3 regions of the Lysinibacillus sp. A1 genome follow, and region 2 is predicted to be linked to each of the others. Evidence: riboswitches for the same ligand, from Rfam matches in the RefSeq annotation. Region 2 holds a riboswitch; each other region holds the start of a gene.
What was found. A riboswitch is a leader RNA that binds a small molecule or an ion and turns the genes downstream of it on or off. The one in region 2 is predicted to bind thiamine pyrophosphate.

Region 1 (7,620 bases), on a different contig from region 2:
AAGACTGGAGTGTATATTCACAAGAAGATGAATTTCTTTCATTAGTTACGGATGGTATGCTAACTGCGCCAACAAAACCAGGCATCTATTTTGTGCGTTCTAATAATGAAGAAAAACATTTTATTGTACAATTGCAGGCGCAAGAACGTGTTATTGAACAAGGAACAAGCTATGCATTAGGGGATATTTCTGATAACGGAAAGGCTGAGATTTCGAAGGCTTCTTTTGTCCCTTGGCTAATTCTAATTATTTTAGTTTTACTTGTTTCAGAGTGGGAGGTGCAACGACGTCGTGGATTTACGAATTGATATGCCATTAATATTGTTGCTATTACTTCCATTGCTCATCTATTTTGGTTGGACCTATTGGCGAGAACGACAGCGACTAAAAAAGAGTCATGCTATCGTACTTATGATTCGCATGCTTGCGGTAGGCTGTTTAGTTTTCGCATTGGCAGGGCCGTATCTTTTATTACCTATAAAAGAAGAACAAATCGTGTATCTAATTGACCGCTCAGCTTCCATGAATGGGACTGAGGATGAGATGGTACAGTTTATACAGGATAGTTTACAATCGAAAAAAGACGAACAGCTTGCAGGGCTGTATTCATTCTCATCAACATTACAAACAGAAGCCATTTTGACTAAAACATTAAAGGAAGTACCAAAGTTTACGGAAATAAAGGCTACTGATCAAACGAATATAGAACAAAGCCTGCAACTTGCCACAGGTATTATAGATCCGAAAAAAGCAACACGCTTAGTGCTCTTAACAGACGGCAATGAGACAAAGGGCAATGCTTTAGATTTCGCCACGAAGTTTAAAGGCTCCAATATTAGTGTGGATGTTGTGCCCTTTAGTCAGCCTGTTGTGAATGATGTTTCATTAAAAAGCTTTGTGTCCCCACAAGTTGCCTATGTGGGTGAGCAACAACAACTGGTAACAGAAGTGCATGCAACTTCAGCTGGAAAGGGCGAGCTACTATTATATGAAAATGATGAACTGATTCATCGTGAGGCAGTTGAGCTAGCCGAAGGAACGAATATGTTTACCTATAAACATGCAGCGACTGGTGAAGGGCTGGTGAAATATGAAGCCGTTGTTCAAGTAGGACAAGACGCAATATTTGAAAACAATAAATTAACAAGTGTCACAATGGTACAAAGCGAACCACATTTACTCATTGTGAATGGCTATGAAACAGCTTCACCAATAGCGGAGGCACTCGGTCAGCAATCAATAGCCTATGATGTAAAATCACCTGAAGGCTTACCAAATGAACTCTCCAGTTATTTGCAATATAATGCCATTATTTTCGATAATGTGCCAGGACATTTAGTCGGTGAGGCGAAAATGAGTGTGATAGAGCAAGCAGTCAAAAACTTTGGTGTTGGTTTTGCAATGGTTGGTGGAGAAAATAGCTTTGGTTTAGGTGGTTATTTTAAAACGCCAATTGAAACATTATTACCTGTTGAAATGGAAATTAAGGGGAAAGAACAATTACCTTCATTAGGACTTGTCATTGTATTAGATCGCTCTGGTAGTATGTCAGGGTCCAAGCTAGAGCTTGCGAAGGAAGCGGCAGCACGTTCAGTTGAGATGCTACGTGATGAAGATACATTAGGATTTATAGCATTTGATGATCGGCCTTGGGAAATTATAGAGACTGGTCCTCTGAACAATAAAGAAGAGGCAGTGGATACCATTTTATCTGTTACACCAGGAGGCGGGACAGAAATCTATGGTTCACTTGCAAAAGCATATGAAAACCTAGCAGATATAAAACTGCAACGTAAGCATATTATTCTTTTAACAGATGGACAATCACAGCCAGGAAATTATGAAGATTTAATTGAACAAGGAAAAGATAGTGGAATAACTTTATCGACAGTGGCTATTGGTCAAGATGCGGATGCTAACTTATTGGAAGCTCTGAGTGAGATGGGAAGCGGACGTTTCTACAATGTTATCGATGAGCAAACTATTCCTTCCATTTTATCTCGTGAAACAGCTATGATTTCCCGTACGTACATTGAGGATAACCCATTCTATCCAATACTTTATAATGCAGGGGGATGGAATACACTATTTGCCAATGGGGTTCCACAAATGAATGCTTATATCGGAACAACCGCAAAGCAGGGTGCTACCGTCGTGGCTGAAAGCGAAAAAGAAGATCCGGTGTTAGCACAATGGCAATACGGTCTTGGCAAAACATTCGCATTCACTTCTGATTCAACAGGAAAGTGGTCAGGCGACTGGGCAAGATGGCAAAACTGGGGCACATTTTGGCAAACGCTTATTTCACAAATGCTCCCAAGTTATAATGATGTTGCCTATGATGTAAGAATAGAATCAGATGGGTCCTTTATGATTACAGATCCTACAAATGAAGCAGCCTTTTTAGATATTGTTGCGGTTAATGAAGCTGGTGAAGAGTTAGACACACAGCTTGAAACTATATCAGCCTCTCAGGTTCGTGCTGTAGTACAAGCTGACCCGGGATTAATCTTCTTCCGTATCGCTGATGAAAAGGAAACGATTTATCAGGCTGGATTAAGTGTTCCCTATAGTGCTGAGTATGAACTTCTTCCTGCTAATGATAAATTAATAGAAGAATTAACCGAACAAACTGGTGGTGCTGTTTTAAAAGAACCACAAGAAGTGTTCCGTGACTTTACAAAGCGAGGGGCGGATCGTCAAAACATTGCGACATGGCTTCTCCTTGCAGGTATGCTCCTATTCTTTATTGATATTACAATAAGACGCTTTGGCTGGAATTTCCTAACGAAGCCGAAGAAAAAGGGGCAACTTGTAGAAAATCCCCCCGTACAGGCAGAAGATACGAATGTAGCACAATTATTAAAGGGTATGAAAAAACGCCAATAATTTAGTTAGGTGAAAGCAGTGTGAATTATTTCGCACTGCTTTTTGTATATATGCATGGAGAGAAATCCTCTAAGTTATATCAACGACGTTCTTTAATAAAGAGAGCGGGAATTAAAATATTTTACTAGCTCCGTTTTCCGCAAACTGCTAGCTACTACAATACCTAAGATTGCTCCAATTGAACTTGATATTAAAAAGGCAGGCATGAAAAATAAGGCCGCTACGGATGTGCCCATAAGTATCTTTGCATAGGGTACTGCTACAAGTGATGCGAGAAGACCAGTGCCGATCACTTCACCCATACCGGCTAACCACATTTTACAGCTATATTTATAGGCAAGCCCTGCGCATAATGCACCAATAATACTACCAGGAATGGCTAACAGTGAACCTGTTCCTGTAAGGATACGAATGATAGCCGTCACAAAGGCCACTACAACTGTAGGTAAGGGTCCAAGTATAATGGCTCCTATTACGTTAATAGCGTGCTGTATAGGGTAGGCACGAGCAATCCCAGTTGGAATGGAGATGAACGTAGAGCCTGCAACGGCAATCGCTACTAATAAAGCCATAATTGTTAATTTTCGAATAGACATGATAGGTGCGCTCCTTTTCGTTTTAGCCACTAGGAAAATGAAAAAAGCCGCTTCCTTCAAACGACAGGAAGCGGCCTTGCTTATACACTGAAAATAGCAAGAAGCGCCACTTCCCTCCGCTAGCATGAACTAGATCAGGTTCGAAGGGTCCGTATATAACCATATACGTCTCAGCCTTTAAAAGACTCCCCTAGTGGTAAAAATTTTTCTATTTTTTAGAAGTGTAACATACTTGAATCAATAGTCAATAAGCTTTGATGATTAGTGTGAATCTGGATGCATAAGCTGTGGTGCCTTTTTCAATGTCCAAATCAGGGCAAGGAAGAAGCAGGCTAATAAGATAATGGCACCAAATATATAAGGACTATTCATATTCCAGTCAAATAAGAAACCAGCTAAAGCGGGTCCAATCATATTTCCAAGACTCATATAGGCATTGTTCAAGCCGGCTGCAAATCCTTGCTCTGTTTCAGCAAGTTTTGAGATGAGTGTATTAACAGCTGGACGAATTAACGTTGTTGCCGTTGAGAAGATGGTTGCTATAACTAATATTAGTGCAAAACCTGAAACAAATAATATTAAGAAAATAGCAACGGAGGCAATAAATAAATTGACCAAAACTACTTTCATTTCACCAAAGCGTTTAAAGAGTGGCGTTATGATAAACATCTGTACAATTACCCCAAATGCTCCACCAACAACTAGAATGGTAGCAATATCGCCAGGTGAGTAATTAAATTTTTCTGTCACAAATAGGGATAAGGTTGTTTGGAAGTTAGCAATCCCAAATGAGAATACCATCATAATAATTAACATAACAAAATAAGGCATATGTACAGAGCGAGCCATCTGTTTCACCAGATTATCTTGCTTTTGTCTATTTTGCGCAGTATTTGGCTTTGTAGATGGTAATAAAAAGTACGATAAAATAGACGCTAAAATGGCGGCAGCTCCCGCCATGAAAAATGGAAAATGTAAGCTAACCTTTGCGAGGAAACCACCAATTCCAGGGCCAATCATAAAGCCGAACGACATTGCAGCTCCTAACATACTCATTCCTTTTCCGCGTTCTTCATAAGTTGTCACGTCTGCTACAAAAGCCATAATAGGAGGTGCAACAAATGCAGAGCCAAGGCCACCTAAAAAGCGTGCCAAAAAGAGCATCCAAACATCTGTAGAGAGGCCAAAACCGATTTGTGCAAGTCCTGTTAGTATAAGACCGAAAATAATTAAATTTTTCCGCCCATACAGGTCAGAAAGATTCCCAGCAATTGGAGAAAATACGAATTGAGCCAAGGCGAACGTAGCAATAAGCATGCCTAGAACTTGTCCTGCTGCTCCAAATATTCTTAAATATTCCGGCATTACAGGAATAATAATTCCAATACTCCCCATTGCGATAAACATATTAAACATTAATATATACAAAGCCGCCTTATTGGACTTCTGCTGGGTCATCGAAAAACCCCCTTTATGTAATCAAATATAGTACAGTCTATCATAAAGAATTATAGCTGGCTAATAGTTGAGATTGCTGTAACTGATCCGATCGTTAGAATGGTTTTTCAGAAAAGTTTTTTTCTCAGAAAACTTCACAATGGAATATCATCTAATTGATTAATAAACATGAATAGTTAGGGGGAAGTGAGAGCGTATAGACTTTTGCCTAGAAGCAATTTTTGTTGAAATGAAATAGCGTGATAAAAGTGAATAATATTGTTTAGATGAAGCTATGATGAGCAGATGTAATGGCACGTAGAATACATGGTCTTTTCATGGATAAAGAAGTGCAAATGATTGTTAGCAATTTAAACATAGACAAAGGGATTATAGGAGAGGGGGCTGTGAAGATGATCTACCACAGGCTACTAGTAGAATTGCTTTTTGAATATAGTCAAACAACTGAATGCTTACAGAAAAAGAGCGATTTGGTTTCTAGACCAAATCGCTCTTATAAATTATCGAATACTCATTTTAAATTCTAAAAACAGTTCATTATATTTACCTAAGTAATCTGGGCCTAAGTTTTTGTAGACCTCTAATGTATCACGTTGCTCTTCAGAAGGGTAATAGCGTTCATCAGCAACTACTTCTGGGTCCATTAAGTCCATCGCAGCGATATTAGGCGTCGAATAGCCAACATAATCGGCATTTTGAGCACCAGATTCAGCACTTAGCATAAAATTGATAAAGGCATGTGCACCATCAATATTTTTTGAGGTTTTTGGAATAACCATATTATCGAACCATAAATTGGAACCCTCTTCAGGAACAGCAAAGTCCAACTCTTCATTTTCAGACATCATGTCCGCTGCCTGACCAGACCAAGTGAGGGCCACTGTTGCTTCATTATTGATCATTAATGGCGTAATTTCATCCCCAATGATCGCTTTTACGTTTGGCGCAAGTGTAATCAGCTTGTCAGTTGCTTCACGCAGTTCATCGTTATCCAATGAATTCAAGGAGTGTCCAAGACTATTTAAACCCATCCCAATCACTTCGCGGGCACCGTCTACTAAAAATACTTTTCTTTTTAGTGAAGGGTCCCATAAGTCATCCCAGGAGGAGAAATCTAAGTTCCCAACTAGCTTTGGGTTATAAACAATTCCTACTGTTCCCCAGAAATAAGGAACTGAATATTGATTGTTATCATCGAATGGTAAATCTAAAAAGTATGGATCAATATTTTTTAAATTCGGGATTTTCGCTTTGTCTAAAGGAATCAATAAATTATCTTCCTTCATTTTTTCAATCATATACTCAGAAGGGACAGCAATATCGTACGCTGTACCACCTTGCTGTATTTTAGTCATCATAGCTTCATTGGAGTCAAATGTTTCGTAAATGACATGAATACCTGTTTCTTTTTCAAACTCTTTCAATAGATCAGGATCAATATACTCTCCCCAGTTAAAGATGGTTAAAGTGTCTTTTCCACTCTTACCTCCACCAGCACTTAAGGCATCAGCAGCATAAAATAAAAGGGCAGAAACAACAAGTATAGCGATGGTCGCTTGAATTAATGACTTCATTGTTGTCCCTCCGTTCTTTTACTTGTGCGACTTGTAATGAAGTAATAGCCAACCACAACGATAACTGTTACAAAGAATACTAAACCAGAAATAGCGTTAACTGTTAGAGAAATTCCCGCGCGAGCCATCGAGTAGATTTCTACCGATAATGTACTGAAGCCATTGCCGGTTACGAAAAATGTCACAGCAAAATCATCTAAGGAATACGTAAGAGCTAGGAAGAAACCTGCAAAAATACCTGGCTGAATATATGGTAAAATGACACGCATCATAACATCCTTTTTGGTTGCTCCTAAATCTAATGCTGCATCAATTAGTGATTTATTCATTTCTAACAATTTAGGTAAAACCATTAACACTACAATTGGTACACTAAACGCTACGTGTGCTAATAATACTGAAGCAAAGCCTAATTTAATGCCCACCATTGTAAATAAGATTAAAAAGCTTGCACCAATGATGACATCTGGACTGACAATTAAAACATTGTTTAAGGACAATAATGTATTACGCATTTTTGAATCCTTGACTGTTACAATACCGATTGCTCCTAACGTTCCAATAATAGTAGAAATTAGAGCTGAAAGTAATGCTACGATAACGGTATTAATTAAAATAACAAGTAGCCTTGAATCTTCAAAAACAGCCTTATAATGCTCTAAAGTAAAGGACTCAAAGTTATTCATGGAGCCACCACTATTGAACGAGTAAAAGATTAAATAGAGAATGGGTGCATACAGAACGATAAAAACAATCGTTAAATAGACTTTGGCTGATGCAGAAAGTTTGTTCATCGCACGCGACCTCCTTTATCTTTTTGTCCCGTAATAAGCATAATGATTACCATAAATAAAATTAAGAACACGGCAATGGTTGAACCCATTCCCCAATTTTGTGTCACAAGGAATTGCTGCTCAATCGCTGTACCAAGGGTGATAACACGATTTCCTGCAATTAAGCGAGTAATCATGAAAAGTGATAGAGCAGGGATAAAGACAACCTGAATACCTGATTTAACACCATCCATTGTCAATGGTAAAACAACGCGACGGAATGTTGTAAAAGCAGATGCACCTAAATCACGAGACGCATAAATAAGTGTT
Region 2 (7,620 bases):
GGATGAATTAATGACAGTACTCAAAGGTCCAGATTTCCCAACAGGCGGTATTATTCAAGGTGTGGACGGCATTAAAAAGGCATATGAAACAGGGCGCGGTAAAATTATAGTTCGTGCGCAGGCTGTGGTGGAACCTATTAAGGGTGGCAAAGAGCAAATCGTTGTTACCGAATTACCATACGATGTGAATAAAGCGAATCTTGTAAAAAAAATTGATGAGCAGCGTGTAGATAAACGCCTTGAAGGGATTGCTGAAATTCGTGATGAATCTGACCGTACAGGGTTACGTGTCGTAATCGAGCTGAAAAAGGATGTTCCTGGACAAGGGATTTTACAGTACTTATTTAAAACAACAGATTTACAAGTAGCTTACAATTTTAATATGATTGCGATTCATAATCGTCGCCCAACGATGATGACATTGCCATTATTATTGGATGCCTATATTACTCACCAAAAAGAAGTGGTCACAAATCGTTCTATATATGATTTACAAAAGGCTAAGGATCGTTCCCATATTGTAGATGGATTAATTAAAGCATTGTCTATTTTAGATGAAGTCATTGCGACAATTCGTTCTTCTAATGATAAGAAGGATGCCAAGCTTAATTTACAGGCAAAGTTCGATTTTACCGAGGTACAAGCAGAGGCGATTGTGAGCCTGCAATTATATCGTTTAACGAATACCGATATTACAGAGCTCCGCCAAGAACAGGATGATTTAAATAAATTGATTGCCAAGCTAGAAGGAATTTTACAAAGCGAGGCCAAGCTTGTACGTGTCATTAAACAAGAATTACTAGATATTAAAAAACGCTTCACAGAGCCGCGTCGCTCGAGAATTGAACAAGAAATAGAAGAAATTAAAATTACATTAGATGTCCTTGTTCCAAGTGAAGAGGTTGTGGTGACTGTCACGAAAGATGGCTATATTAAACGTACTTCTACACGATCCCATGCCGCTTCCAATGGTCAAGATTTTGCGATGAAGGATTCCGATTATTTATTGTATGAAGCAAACTTAAATACGCAGCATCATCTATTGTTATTTACAAATAGAGGGAATTATATTTATCAGCCAGTTCACGAATTGCCTGATATTCGTTGGAAGGACCTTGGTCAGCATATTTCTAGTATTGTGCCAACAAGTGAAGATGAATCAATTATTGCCGTCTATGGCTTTGAAACATTTGAACAACCAAATACGTATATTTTAACTGCTACGAAAGATGGACAAATTAAACGTTCACCGCTCGCAGATTATGCAGTGACGCGTTACTCGAAGCCGATTAAAACAATGAATGTTAAAGCGGGCGATGCAATGATTTATGCATCATTTATGACGGATGATGTGGAATTGCTCTTAACAACTGATACGGCGTATGCTATTCGATTCCCTATCGAGGAATTACCGGTTACTGGTGTGAAAACAGGTGGCGTTAAAGGGATTACGTTAAAAGATGGAGAAGCTTTAGTTGGGGTCAATGTTCTACAGCCAGATGAAACACAATATGTCGTTATTGTGACACAACGAGGGGCTGTCAAGAAAATGAATGTCGCAGAGGTAGAAGTAGCAGGTCGTGCCAAACGCGGCCTTAAAGTCCTAACAGAATTAAAAGCAAATCCTCACCGAATTGTCGCTGTTATTCAAGCGACAGACGATGAACAGGTTGTGATTGAAACTGAAAAAGGCGTCCAAGAATTTATTGATGTTCATGCATTGACGCGTGCTGATCGCCATTCTAATGGTTCATTTAAAGTGGATATTGCAACAGATGGAGCCATTTCCCATGTCTTAACGGCCAAAAAAGAACAAAAACCAAGCTAAAACCATGCCCAGTTTCTATCTAGTAGAGCTGGGCTATTTGGTTGGAGTGGAACAACTATCTAAAAATAGCATCTTGTCATTTTAGATCAACTATGGGTATAATAATCATCGAAAAGTTCATAGCGAAAGAATGTAGGGGGGCTAGTTATGGCTAGCTGAGATTGTGTCCGATAGACACTGACCCTTTGAACCTGATTTGGCTCGTACCAGCGTAGGGAACATCTATTCAAAAAAGCAAAAGTTTTGGAGATTGATTGCAATACGTCTGGGAGGAATCCTAGGCGTTTTTTTGTTTTCCAAGCAATATCTTACCAACCGTATATTACGCTTTCTTCTGGTGACAACATTCATTCATGAACACTTTCATATTACAAACTGGGAGGACTTAGCATGAAAAAATGGTTATTTATTCTATTAGCGGCACTATTGATGTTAGTGGGCTGTAGCGACAAGGAGGACAAGCAAGCTGCTGATACAAAGAAAAAGGTGTCAGTGGTTCTCGATTGGACACCAAATACGAATCATACAGGATTGTATGTTGCGAAAAAGCTCGGTTATTTTGAAGATCAGGGCTTAGATGTTGAGATTATTATGCCAGGAGAGGCAGGAGCCGATCAGCTCGTAGCTTCTGGTAAGGCAGAATTTGGCGTGAGCTATCAGGAGGGCATTACACAGGCTCGTGTTCAGGCTGTGCCACTTGTCTCAATAGCGGCCATCATCCAGCATAATACATCTGGATTTGCTTCTGTAGCATCAAAGGGTATTACATCTCCAAAGGACTTTGAAGGAAAAACATATGGTGGTTGGGGAGCGCCACTCGAACAAGCCGTATTACAATCATTAATGCAAAAAGAAAACGCTGATATAAATAAATTAGATATTGTCAATGCGGGAGATTTAGATTTCTTCACGATGATGAAAAAAGACATCGACTTTGCTTGGATTTATTATGCTTGGACAGGGATTGAGGCAGAGCTTCGTGGGGAAAAGATTAATATGCTGTATTTAACAGACTACAGTAATCAGTTAGATTACTATACACCTGTTTTAGCAACTAATGAAAAAATGATTCAAAACAATCCAGACATCGTCAAAGCTTTTGTTGCAGCTGCATCGAAGGGCTATGAATATGCGATCGAACATCCAAATGAAGCGGCTGATATTTTACTAGAAGCGGCACCTGACTTAGATAAGGAGTTAGTGCATAAAAGCCAAGAGTGGTTGGCTGATAAATATCAGGACGATGCTAAACAATGGGGAGAGCAAAAGCTTTCAGTGTGGGAAAACTATGCTAAATGGATGTCGAGCAACAAAGTATTAGAAGGCGAATTTGATGCTAAACAAGCGTTTACGAATGAGTTTTTACCAAAAAAGGAGGCCAATTAACATGGCAAATTCATTGATCAGTGTCCAAATCATTCCAAAGACAGAAAAGTATGAGGATGTCATCCCTTATGTAGATGCGGCCATTGCAGTTATTGATGCATCTGGTGTGAAGTATGAGGTTCATCCACTTGAAACAACGATGGAGGGTGAGCTTCCAGTGCTTCTTCAAATCATTGAGAAAATGAATGTTAAGATGGTCGAGCTAGGAGCCATTAATGTCATTACACAAGTAAAAATTTTATATCAACCAAACGGGATTACAATGGCTACATTAACGGAGAAATATCAATCATGAAACGGGCATTACAAAAAGGAAGGACGATAATTTTTATCGCCTTCCTCTTATTCATATGGGAGCTTGTTGTGCATATAGCTGATGTTCCTCCTTGGCTCCTTCCAGCACCAAGCATAATTGTAGTAGAAGGCTTTCAATCGTATCAGACGTTCCTGCCACATGCTCTGGCTACCGTGCAATTAGCTTTACTAGGACTTGCTATTGGGGTTGGCTGTGGTCTAACAGTGGCAATTGTTTTGCATCGTTTTACTTTTATTCGGTCATTATTTTATCCGATTCTCATTATGTCGCAAAACATACCGATTCTTGTGTTAGCACCGCTCCTTATTATTTGGTTTGGCTTTGGCTTATTACCAAAGCTTATCATTATTTGTCTCGTTTGCTTTTTCCCTATTGTCATTGCGGCAATGGACGGTTTTCGCCAAACAGCACCCGAGTTAAAGCATTACTTTGAAATGATTGGTGCAACGAAGGCTCAAACGTTTTGGAAACTAGAATGGTCACATGCCTACCCAGCAATTTTTTCGGGTGTGAAAATTGCTGCAACGTATAGCGTAATGGGGGCAGTCATTGCGGAGTGGCTTGGTGCGAAAAAGGGAATTGGTGTATACATGACCTTAGCACAATCCTCCTTCCGTACAGATCGAGTGTTTGTCGCAATTTTTGCGATTGTCTTGTTAAGCTTATTGTTATTTAGTAGTATTCGTTTGCTTGAAAAATTAATGGTAAAGGGGAGAGGTTATCATGCTCAGCATTCAAAACATCGCTAAGTCCTTTAACAGTCTACATGTTCTTGATGATATTTCCTTTGATGTCAAGGATGGTGAGTTTGTGGCCATTGTAGGTCCATCCGGCAGTGGTAAAAGTACCCTTTTTCAATTAATTGGTGGGGTCTCTTCGGTTGATCAAGGGGCGATTTTATTAAATGGAGAGGAAATCCAACGAAAAAGAGGAACAATTGGCTATATGCCACAGCAGCCCTGTCTACTGCCTTGGCGTACTATTTTAGAGAATGTAACAATTGTTGAGGAATTGCAGCAAAAGCCTAATGTTGAACGTGCAAAGGGGTGGCTAGAAAAGGTAGGACTTGCTTCCTTTAGCCATGCTTATCCAAACGAGCTATCTGGAGGGATGCAACAACGTGTATCCTTCATCCGTGCCATTGTCAGTGATAAACCTATTTTATGTCTAGATGAACCATTTTCTGCGCTCGATGAATTTACAAGATTGGAAATGCAGGCATGGCTACTGTCCATTTGGGAGGAACATCGAAAATCTATCTTATTTGTTACACATAGTATTGAGGAGGCACTCTTTTTAGCAGATCGTATACTTGTTTTATCGAAACGGCCAGCAACGGTGAAAAAAGAAATCATTGTGCCGTTTGAGCGTCCTCGCAAAGAAGAAATCCGTCATTCGGCTACATTCACAGCCTTGAAGCAACAGTTATTCATGTATTTACAGGAAGAAAAGGGGGATTTGCATGTTGATTGATGCCCATATTCATTTAGATCAGTATAAGGATGTGGAAATACCTTCTTTATTGGAAGAAGTAGAGGCACTAATTGCGGTGAGTATGCAGCTGTCCTCCTGTCAAAAGACGTTGAATTTAGCGAAGGTCTATCCCAAAGTGAAGGCAGCTTTTGGTTTCCATCCCGAACAGCCTTTACCGAGTGAAATAGAAGAGAAAGCTTTATTTAATTGGATTCGCGCCCATAGTGATGAGATGAAAGCAGTCGGTGAGGTCGGTTTACCTTATTATTTAAGGCAAGAACAAACTTTGGCTGTTCGTCCGTATGAGGCTTTATTGGAACGATTTATCGTATTGGCGAAAGAGTTGGACAAACCGATTGTATTGCATGCTGTGTATGAGGATGCTATCGTGGTGTGCGATTTACTAGAAAAGCATCAGCTTCGTCAGGCACATTTCCATTGGTTTAAAGGGGACGAAGCAGTTGTGAAACGCATGATTCAGCAAGGTTATTTTATCTCCATTACGCCTGATGCATTGTATGAAGAGGAAATTCAACAGTTAATTCAAATCTACCCGATTGAATTGATGATGGTTGAAACAGATGGTCCATGGCCGTTTGAAGGTCCATTTACAAATAAACCCACGTCTCCGTGGATGATGCATTCCACGATTGAGGTAATTGCAGCCATTAAGGGATTGTCTATACAAGAAGCGGCTCAAATTATCACTCAAAATACGACAAACTTTTATCGACTTTAAACTAATTTTGTAAGTGACACTTGTGTTTTCTACAATAATAAAAGCAGTATAGGATACAAACTAATGATCCGTATACTGCTTTTTATGTTTAGTAAAATCATGCTTCAATTTCTCTGTCTTTGTTTTGGTGGTGCGTTCATGTGTACTGAAGGAATTGGTTTGGCGATTTTTCTCTACATCCTTGCCAACAGTTCTTTTTATATGCATCCGCTTCTTTTTCGCCCCAGATTGAGCCATTTTCATTCCCTCCTTTTAACAATTATAGTAACGAAAATGAAAGAAAAAGTAAAACCTCGTAAGCAAGAACTTACGAGGTTTATGACATAGATTTAGTGAGATACGTCCTGTACAGAAATACCTGTGTTTGCTTTAACGTCAACTTCACGATATTTTGCATCATCAGTTTCTTTAGAAAGTAATGTGCCGATGAAACCACCAAGGAAACCAAGCGGTACAGAGATTAGGGCAGGGTTCGTTAACATAATTAACGGATCACCCACAAAAATCGCTTTGCCTTCAACTGGATTCCATACGTTTGGTGACATAGCTACTAATACTAATGCAGAGATTAAACCTGTTAACATCGCTGTAACAGCACCAGCTGTATTAAAGCGTTTCCAATAGATTGTATAAATAATAACTGGAAGGTTAGCAGAACCTGCAATACAGAATGCTAAAGATACTAAGAACGCAACGTTTAATGTTTGTGCACCAAGTGCTAATAAAATGGAAATTATAGCGATCGTAATTGAACCGATACGAGCTGCAAGAACTTGCTCTTTTTCAGTAATTTTACCCTTTTTAATGATTTGCCCATAAATATCATGTGATAGGGCAGAGGCACCTGAAAGTACAAGACCTGCTACTACCGCTAAAATTGTTGCGAATGCTACCGCACATACGAATGAGAATAGAATGTCGCCACCTAGTGCTTCTGCAAGAAGTGGGGCAGCCATATTACCAGCAGCGTTTGCCGCGATAATATCTTCTTTTCCAACGAATGCTGCTGCACCGAAACCTAAGAAAATTGTTAAAACGTAGAAAATACCTACAATCCAAGTAGCCCAAATAACAGATGAACGAGCCGTTTTCGCATCTTTTACTGTGAAGAAACGCATTAAGATATGTGGAAGACCCGCAGTACCTAATACTAATGCAATTAACATAGAAATTGTGTCAAGTCCATTTGTATATTTTAGACCTGGGTTTAAATAAGCAGCACCACTGTCAGTTGCTGTAGTCATTTCTTTAAACATTGTTGCAATACTGAAGCCAAATTCTTTTAATACTAAGAATGAGATAATAACTGTACCTAGCATTAAAAGACAAGCTTTAATAATTTGAACCCATGAAGTTGCTGTCATACCACCGAATAATACGTAAGTTGTCATCATGAAACCTACGATCAATACAGCTACCCAGTAGTCGATCCCTAAAAGTAATTGAATAAGTGCTCCTGCACCAACTAGTTGTGCAATCATGTAGAATAAAACAATTGTAATAGTGCTTAAAGCAGCTGTTCCACGTACTTTTGAGTTATTGAAACGAGCTGTAATCATGTCAGCTAAAGTGAATTTTCCAAGGTTACGTAATGGCTCAGCAACGATGTATAATACCACTAAGTAAGCTACTAAATAACCAATAGAGAAGAAGAATCCGTCAAATCCAAATAATGCTACTGCTCCTGCAATCCCTAAGAAAGAGGCTGCTGATAAATAGTCACCTGCGATAGCTAGTCCATTTTGCCAGCCTGTTAAGCCCCCGCCAGCTGTATAGAAGTCACTTGCAGAAGATGTACGTTTAGATGCCCACCATGTGATAACTAATGTTAAACCAACAATGGCTACGAAGAAGAATATGGCTGTAAAACTCATTCCG
Region 3 (7,620 bases), on a different contig from region 2:
TGGTCAATTACTCTATTTCCATTGTACTAACTACTTTTTTCAGAATATAGAGAATTTTAAAAGAGAAAACATGATTTTTTTCAGATTCCTATGTTATTTTTAATAATATAATCGTATTTTTATATGAAACTAGAATATTTTAAGCGAGGTTAGATGTTATGAAGCTATTATTAATCGATCGAGACCCCACTGAACTAGCAGGCATTAAGTGGTTTTTACATACCTATTTTCCAGGCGATGTTTTCATTGATATGTGCACGACTATGTCAGATGTACCTCAATGCATCCGTCAATTTGAACCGGATGCCATACTGTTAAATATCGACTTGATCCCTAATAATCGCTTAACTTCTCTTTATCGAGATCTACAAAAACTTGCAGGTGCTATTTTAGCTGTAACAACAGAACCCTTATTTAAAAACGCATTAAAAGCCATTGATTTACAGGTAGCCCATCTGTTTGTAAAGCCCATTGATTTAGAAGTATTAAAGCAAAAACTGACAGGCATTTCCTTGCGCTCACCACAAATTACAGATACTGCGCAAGAGGCTGCAAATGAATCATTTTATAATCATTTATTTTTGGATACGAAATCAAACTCTATTGAAACTGGCATTCACTTTACAATAATTGAACCTGAGCACACTGAGACCTATAACAAGCTTTACAATTGGCTTCAACCGACATCGATTCACTTCCATATGAAAACCTATCCATTATCGAATAGAATCGTCTGCCTTTTTCAAACGCAAGACATAAAGCTGGTAGAGAAGGATGTACGTACTCTTATGAAGGAATGGCGTTTGTTTAGCAATAGTTCTTTAAATATTGGGATATATGATGGACCGACTACAAGCATTAAAAATATGTATACATTAACAAAGCGTGCACTTCATCAAAGTTTTTACGAAGGATTCGGGCATATTTTTTACGCAAGTAAACAATTTGAAATACAGCCCTTCGATCCATTACTAACACCAGAAGAACAACAATTATTAATAAGTAGCCTGGAGGAGGGTAATCTCGAAGCCGTAAAAACATTTTTATATCGACTTTCTAATGAAGGCATCTATTATGAGCAGGATGACCTACGCATCCATCTAACAAGTGTGTTAGCACAAATTCGGCGCTTTATGTTGAAATATAAACTACACGAAAAAGCAGTCATTGAACAAAACTACCGTCAGCTATTTCATTTAATTATTGAGCATCCTATTTTTTATACGATTCTCAATGGTATTATTTCTTTCACTCAGAGATTAATAGAGCTAGCCCGTGATGCACGCATGGAGAAAAGAGCCGATTATGTTGAGCTCGCTTTAGAAATTATTGATCAGCAATTTAAAGATAGTTCCTTGTCTCTTCCCTTTGTCGCCCGTAAGCTTGGCATCAGCCCCAATTATTTAAGTACAATTTTTTCGAAGAAACAAGGCTTGCCATTTAAGCGCTATATACAGCAAGTTAGAATTCAAAACGCTATTAAGATGCTAGTAGAAACAGATTTTGCAATTAGTGAGATTGCTCATTTAAACGGTTTTGATGACCCGAATTATTTTATTAAAATATTTAAACAACAAATCGGTATGACCCCTCATCGATACCGAAAAAACTAAAAAGAACGTTGTAGATAATTTTCAATTAGTCGTTTTCATTTTCAATAAAGGCTTGTGTTATGGGTATTAACTCTTATACTTTTTTCATTTGCAGTATAAATACTGTTTATATATAGTTTATTTAACAACAAATTTAGGACGATAATTAAGTATAAATAAGCTCTTTGCTGCATATATTTATATTTTATATCTTACTATAAAAATTCTTTAACGATAATTATTATAATGTACTAGCAATTCTATTTTATATTTGTTATAGTTATAGACGAAGAGTTTGACTTACATTATTTTCAGGAGGTAACTAATATGACAAACGCAAATGATCGTAGCCGTCGTTTTACAACAGCAGGTGGTGCTCCAGTAGTAAGTAACCATGACTCTATGTCAGCAGGTCCACGCGGCCCTCTATTACTTCAAGATGTATGGCTAGTTGAAAAACTAGCAAACTTCAATCGTGAAGTAATCCCTGAACGTCGTATGCATGCGAAAGGTTCAGGTGCATTTGGTACTTTTACTGTAACGCACGATATAACTCAATATACAAAAGCTAAAATCTTCTCGGAAGTGGGCAAGAAAACTGATATGTTCGCACGATTCTCCACAGTTGCTGGTGAGCGTGGTGCAGCAGATGCTGAGCGTGATATCCGCGGCTTTGCCCTTAAGTTCTATACTGAAGAAGGCAACTGGGATTTAGTAGGAAACAATACACCAGTATTTTTCTTCCGTGATCCACTACACTTTACAGATTTAAACCACGTGGTCAAACGTGATCCACGTACAAATATGAAAAACGCTAATTCTAACTGGGATTTCTGGACGCTATTACCAGAAGCACTTCACCAAGTTACAATTGTAATGTCCGACCGTGGTATCCCAACTGGTTACCGTAATATGCACGGATTTGGTTCGCACACATATAGCTTTATCAATGCTGATAATGAGCGTGTTTGGGTTAAATTCCACTTCCGTACAGAACAAGGCATTAAAAATTTAACAGGTGATGAAGCAACTGAGGTAATCGGTCAAGACCGTGAGTCTTCACAACGTGATTTATATGAAGCCATCGAAAAAGGCGATTTCCCTAAATGGAAAATGTATATTCAGGTTATGACAGAGGAGCAAGCTCGTGAGCTACCATACAACCCATTCGATTTAACAAAAGTATGGTATAAAAAAGATTTCCCATTAATTCCTGTAGGTGAGTTTGAGTTAAATAAAAACCCGGACAACTACTTTGCAGAAGTGGAACAAGCTGCCTTTGCACCATCTAACATCGTCCCTGGTATTAGCTTCTCACCAGATAAAATGTTACAAGGTCGTATCTTTGCCTATGCGGATGCACAACGCTACCGTTTAGGTGTAAACCACTATATGCTTCCTGTTAACGCACCAAAGTGTCCATTCCGTACTTTCCACCGAGATGGCTCTATGCGTTTTGACGGCAACCTTGGATCAACACTAGGCTATGAACCAAATAGCTATGGTGAATGGGAACATAATTTAGACCATAAAGAGCCTGAGTTACGCATTGATGGTCATGCAGGAATTCATGATTTCCGTGAAGACGATAGTAATTACTTCGAGCAACCAGGTAAACTTTTCCGCCTAATGACTGCGGAAGAACAACAACGTCTATTTGAAAATACGGCTAATGATATGGCTTCTGTTGAGGAATTCATCAAACGCCGTCACATTCTTCACTGCTATTTAGCTGATCCAGCATATGGTGAAGGTGTCGCAAAAGCAATGGGTCTTTCATTAGAAGGTATGGATCTTACAAATCCATACGTAAAACAACCAACAAACGTTTAATATTCCACTTATTATTGATATCCAAATCCAACTTTTCTCCATGTGAATGTATAATTCACATGGAGCTTTTTTGTATTCGTCTAGGTTTAAGCGTTCATTTCTATTTGCAAAGGCATATATTCCTTTTTTTCATCTCCCTATTAAGTTATGAAACCAACATAAAAAAGGCTCGTGTCTAGAAATAAACACAAGCCTTGCATTATTATTATTGGTAGATTTGACTACCTGCCTTTTTAAACTCCGCTGACTTTTCCCTCATACCTTCATGGATGGCTTCTGTTGTATTTAAATCCTTTTCCTTAGCATAATTACGAATATCCTGAGAAATTCTCATGCTACAAAATTTAGGCCCGCACATTGAACAAAAATGAGCCGTTTTGGCTCCTTCAGCTGGCAATGTTTCATCATGATATTCTACTGCACGCTCTGGATCAAGAGAAAGGTTAAATTGATCGCGCCAGCGGAACTCAAAACGCGCTTTGGACAGTGCATCATCCCGTTGCTGTGCACCTGGGTGGCCCTTTGCTAAATCTGCAGCATGTGCAGCAATTTTATAAGTAATAACCCCTACTCGAACATCCTCCCGATTAGGTAAACCTAAATGTTCCTTCGGTGTCACGTAGCAGAGCATAGCTGTACCAAACCAACCAATCATTGCTGCTCCAATAGCAGATGTAATATGGTCATAACCTGGCGCAATATCTGTTGTCAATGGACCTAATGTATAGAAGGGAGCTTCCTTACAAACCTCTAATTGCTTGTCCATATTTTCTTTAATCAAATGCATGGGAACATGACCTGGACCCTCCACCATTACTTGAACATCATGCTTCCATGCGATTTCCGTTAATTCACCTAATGTTTCCAGCTCCGCGAATTGTGCTTCATCGTTAGCATCCGCGATTGACCCTGGGCGTAAGCCATCTCCTAATGAGAAGGCTACATCATAAGCTTTCATAATTTCGCATATTTCCTCAAAATGAGTATAGAGGAAGTTCTCTTGATGATGGTATAAGCACCACTGCGCCATAATGGATCCACCCCGAGACACAATTCCCGTTACACGGCTTGCCGTAAGAGGAACATAACGTAAAAGGACACCTGCATGAATAGTGAAATAATCTACCCCTTGCTCCGCTTGTTCAATAAGCGTATCACGGTACACCTCCCACGTTAAATCCTCAGCGACACCATTCACTTTTTCTAATGCCTGATAAATTGGTACTGTCCCAACGGGTACTGCAGCATTTCGAATAATCCATTCTCTCGTTGTATGAATATGCTTGCCAGTTGATAGATCCATAATATTATCAGCACCCCAGCGTGTAGCCCATGTCATTTTTTCGACCTCCTCTGCAATCGAGGATGATACAGCTGAATTTCCAATGTTCGCATTAATTTTCACATGGAAGTTACGACCGATAATCATTGGCTCTGCCTCTGGATGATTAATATTGGAAGGCATAATAGCTCGGCCTGCTGCAATCTCTGAACGTACGAAATCTGGGTCCATATTTTCGCGTATCGCTACAAATTCCATCTCAGGTGTAATAATTCCTTTTCGAGCATAATGAAGCTGTGTGACATTTCCATCCTTTTTTGCACGTAAAGGCTTTCTCACCAATTCCGGAAAGACGTTTTCATGGATACGCGGATCATCAGCGCGACGGAAACCATTATCCTCCGGTTTAATCGTACGCCCTCCGTATTCCTCAACATCCCCTCGCTCTTGTATCCAAGTACTTCGTAAAGCAGGTAAGCCCTTTGTAATATCCACACGAAAGGCCGGATCTGTATATGGGCCACTCGTATCATACACCCGAATGGGGGCATTTTCTTCATCTCCAAAGCTACCAGTCGTCGGACTTAATGCAATTTCACGCATTGGTACTAAAATATCTGGACGAGATCCTTCCACATAAACCTTTTTACTTCCTTCAAAGTTAGACATAATCGTAATGTTCTTTTCACTAATTGCTGACATGAGCTACTTCTCTCCCTTAAATGTATTTTAAGCAAGGACCGAATCTAGCTCACCCAACAATCAATACAATAAATAAAGGCCGAATCCAAAATAATAATTGGATCCGGCCATGAATGTAAAGGGTCTATTGATTGCACGTAATAGGCAATAGCTTCTTAACTTTCCCACGCTGGTATGAGCCAGATCAGGTCCAAAGGGTCAAGAAACCTCTATGCGTTTCCCTCTCAGCCTGACTCATCAGACTCCCCTAGTTAATACTATTCAGTTTGATGCTAGTGTAGCAGATATTGCTAAGAGATGGAAGATATCATTAAAATATTTTCTATTAGGTAAACAATACATCCGCAATATAAATCACAATCGTGACCGTTATACAACTCACAATGGTTGAGAATAAAACAGTTTGAGCAGCTGTTGCGGACTCTACATCATATTCTAATGCTAGACTTGAACTGTTGCGGGATGTGGGAAAAGCACTCGCTATAAATAATGATTGTGCCACAACCCCATCTAAACCTAGCGCATAGATAATGACTAAAGCCACGGCTGGTCCGATAAATAATCGTGTGAAGCAGCTGACGAATACTGTTTTATTAAACATCGTTTTGATCTCCAGCTGAGACAATTGGGCTCCTAGCGTGATTAATGCAACGGCAATAAAACCATCTGCTACATGGTCTATTGGTATTTTAATAAACTGCGGAATGCCAATATCAAAATAATTCATGGCCACTCCGATTATTAGAGCGTGAATAATAGGCATTTTTATAAAATCCTTAAAAATCGTCATGCCCGATTTAGTAGAGGAAATTAAATTATATAAACCATACGTATATGTTGTCATGTTTTGAAAGATAACGAGTATAACCTGGATGGCTACACCGATAGGTTGAGTGGCAAAAATCATTTGAGCTACCGGAATCCCATAGTTCCCAGAGTTAATGAGTACTACACTATTTTTAAAAACAGCCGCCTCAGTTTTGGCGAGGCCAAGCCCTTTCGCTAAAAAGTGACTAAGCAGCATTTGACTCCCGATAAAAAGTACAACAAACAATCCGACTTCTCCTAGAACAGACAGCTTTATATTCGTCTCATATAAATTAATAAATACAGCGGCTGGCATAAAACAATATGTAATAAGCTGTGATAATGCTTTTAAATTAAAGCGAAATTTCTTTTGTAGAATAGCACCTAGTACAAGTAATACTAAAATAGGTGCGACAATTTGAAAGAAAATCATTCCAAGATACACCATATTGATGTCCCTCCTCCCTTTTAATAGTAGTGTCGATCATGCACTAGGTCAATGCCACTTACTTTCATAATTAAAACCGTTGACTTCCACTACGGACGGGGCGCGCCTTGTTCATATGGTTGAAAAGATTCAAAAAATCAAATCAATGAAAGAGAACAATGTACACAATGTAAGAATCACCTAAACTCATTCATTTAGGACTGTGTATGATTGGGCAGCAAAGAACTATTTTTAATGAAGGATAAATAAAAAGGGAATCGAGCATGATCTTCTCGATTCCTTTTATCAAAAAGTCTGAGCTACCTTTAGATTCTAGGTGGCCTTTTTCTTTACGCAAGCTTAAATCTATTAACAACCTCTTGCAGTTCATTAGAGATATCATTCATATTTTGCATAGACTCTGCCACTTTTTGCAATTCAGCTTGTTGGTCCATTGCAGAGGCACTTACTTGCTCAGCAGAGGCCGCTGTTTCCTCTGAGATTGCCGAAATACTTTGAATGGACATAATCGCTTGATTTTTATGCTCTAACATAGTAGACAACTGTGTCATTAGTTCACTAATAGAAGTTGCAATTGCACGTGACAAATCACTATTATCTTTAAAGGCCAATTGCGTGCTTTGTACGGACTCATTTTGAGATTGCATTAAGTCTGCATTTGATGCAATGACTGCAACTGTTTGCTGAGAATTTTCTAAAATACTTTCTACCGTGCTTTTAATAATTTCTGTTTCAGTTTTTGATTGCTCTGCCAATTTTCTTACTTCTTCCGCCACGACGGCAAAACCTTTTCCATGCTCACCAGCTCGTGCAGCCTCAATACTTGCATTTAAAGCTAATAGATTAGTTTGCTCCGTAATGCTTTGAATGGAGGCAATAATTTGATTAATATTGGCAATATTAGAAGCTAGCGATTCCATTTGCTGCTGAATACGGCCGTTCATCTCATTCGTCTC

Region 1: linked by a shared signal. The riboswitch ahead of thiW (energy coupling factor transporter S component ThiW) and the one ahead of PI85_RS22505 (ABC transporter substrate-binding protein) in region 2 are both predicted to bind thiamine pyrophosphate.
Region 3: linked by a shared signal. The riboswitch ahead of thiC (phosphomethylpyrimidine synthase ThiC) and the one ahead of PI85_RS22505 (ABC transporter substrate-binding protein) in region 2 are both predicted to bind thiamine pyrophosphate.

Annotation. Positions count from the first base shown of each region.
Region 1 is NZ_JSZM01000012.1:220,098-227,717, forward strand. Features, by position in the region: gene PI85_RS10565 (BatA and WFA domain-containing protein) at 1-308, shown strand, start outside; gene PI85_RS10570 (VWA domain-containing protein) at 292-2,889, shown strand; gene thiW (energy coupling factor transporter S component ThiW) at 2,982-3,485, opposite strand; TPP riboswitch at 3,580-3,687, opposite strand; gene PI85_RS10580 (tetracycline resistance MFS efflux pump) at 3,747-4,943, opposite strand; gene PI85_RS10590 (PotD/PotF family extracellular solute-binding protein) at 5,444-6,517, opposite strand; gene PI85_RS10595 (ABC transporter permease) at 6,514-7,311, opposite strand; gene PI85_RS10600 (ABC transporter permease) at 7,308-7,620, opposite strand, start outside.
Region 2 is NZ_JSZM01000041.1:53,181-60,800, forward strand. Features, by position in the region: gene parC (DNA topoisomerase IV subunit A) at 1-1,828, shown strand, start outside; TPP riboswitch at 1,953-2,063, shown strand; gene PI85_RS22505 (ABC transporter substrate-binding protein) at 2,219-3,214, shown strand; gene PI85_RS22510 (thiamine-binding protein) at 3,216-3,509, shown strand; gene PI85_RS22515 (ABC transporter permease) at 3,506-4,279, shown strand; gene PI85_RS22520 (ABC transporter ATP-binding protein) at 4,254-5,003, shown strand; gene PI85_RS22525 (TatD family hydrolase) at 4,993-5,742, shown strand; gene PI85_RS24760 (hypothetical protein) at 5,803-5,979, opposite strand; gene PI85_RS22530 (cation acetate symporter) at 6,072-7,616, opposite strand.
Region 3 is NZ_JSZM01000014.1:112,198-119,817, reverse strand. Features, by position in the region: gene PI85_RS13455 (response regulator transcription factor) at 159-1,613, shown strand; gene PI85_RS13450 (catalase) at 1,920-3,425, shown strand; gene thiC (phosphomethylpyrimidine synthase ThiC) at 3,631-5,409, opposite strand; TPP riboswitch at 5,554-5,668, opposite strand; gene PI85_RS13440 (AEC family transporter) at 5,735-6,664, opposite strand; gene PI85_RS13435 (methyl-accepting chemotaxis protein) at 6,994-7,620, opposite strand, start outside.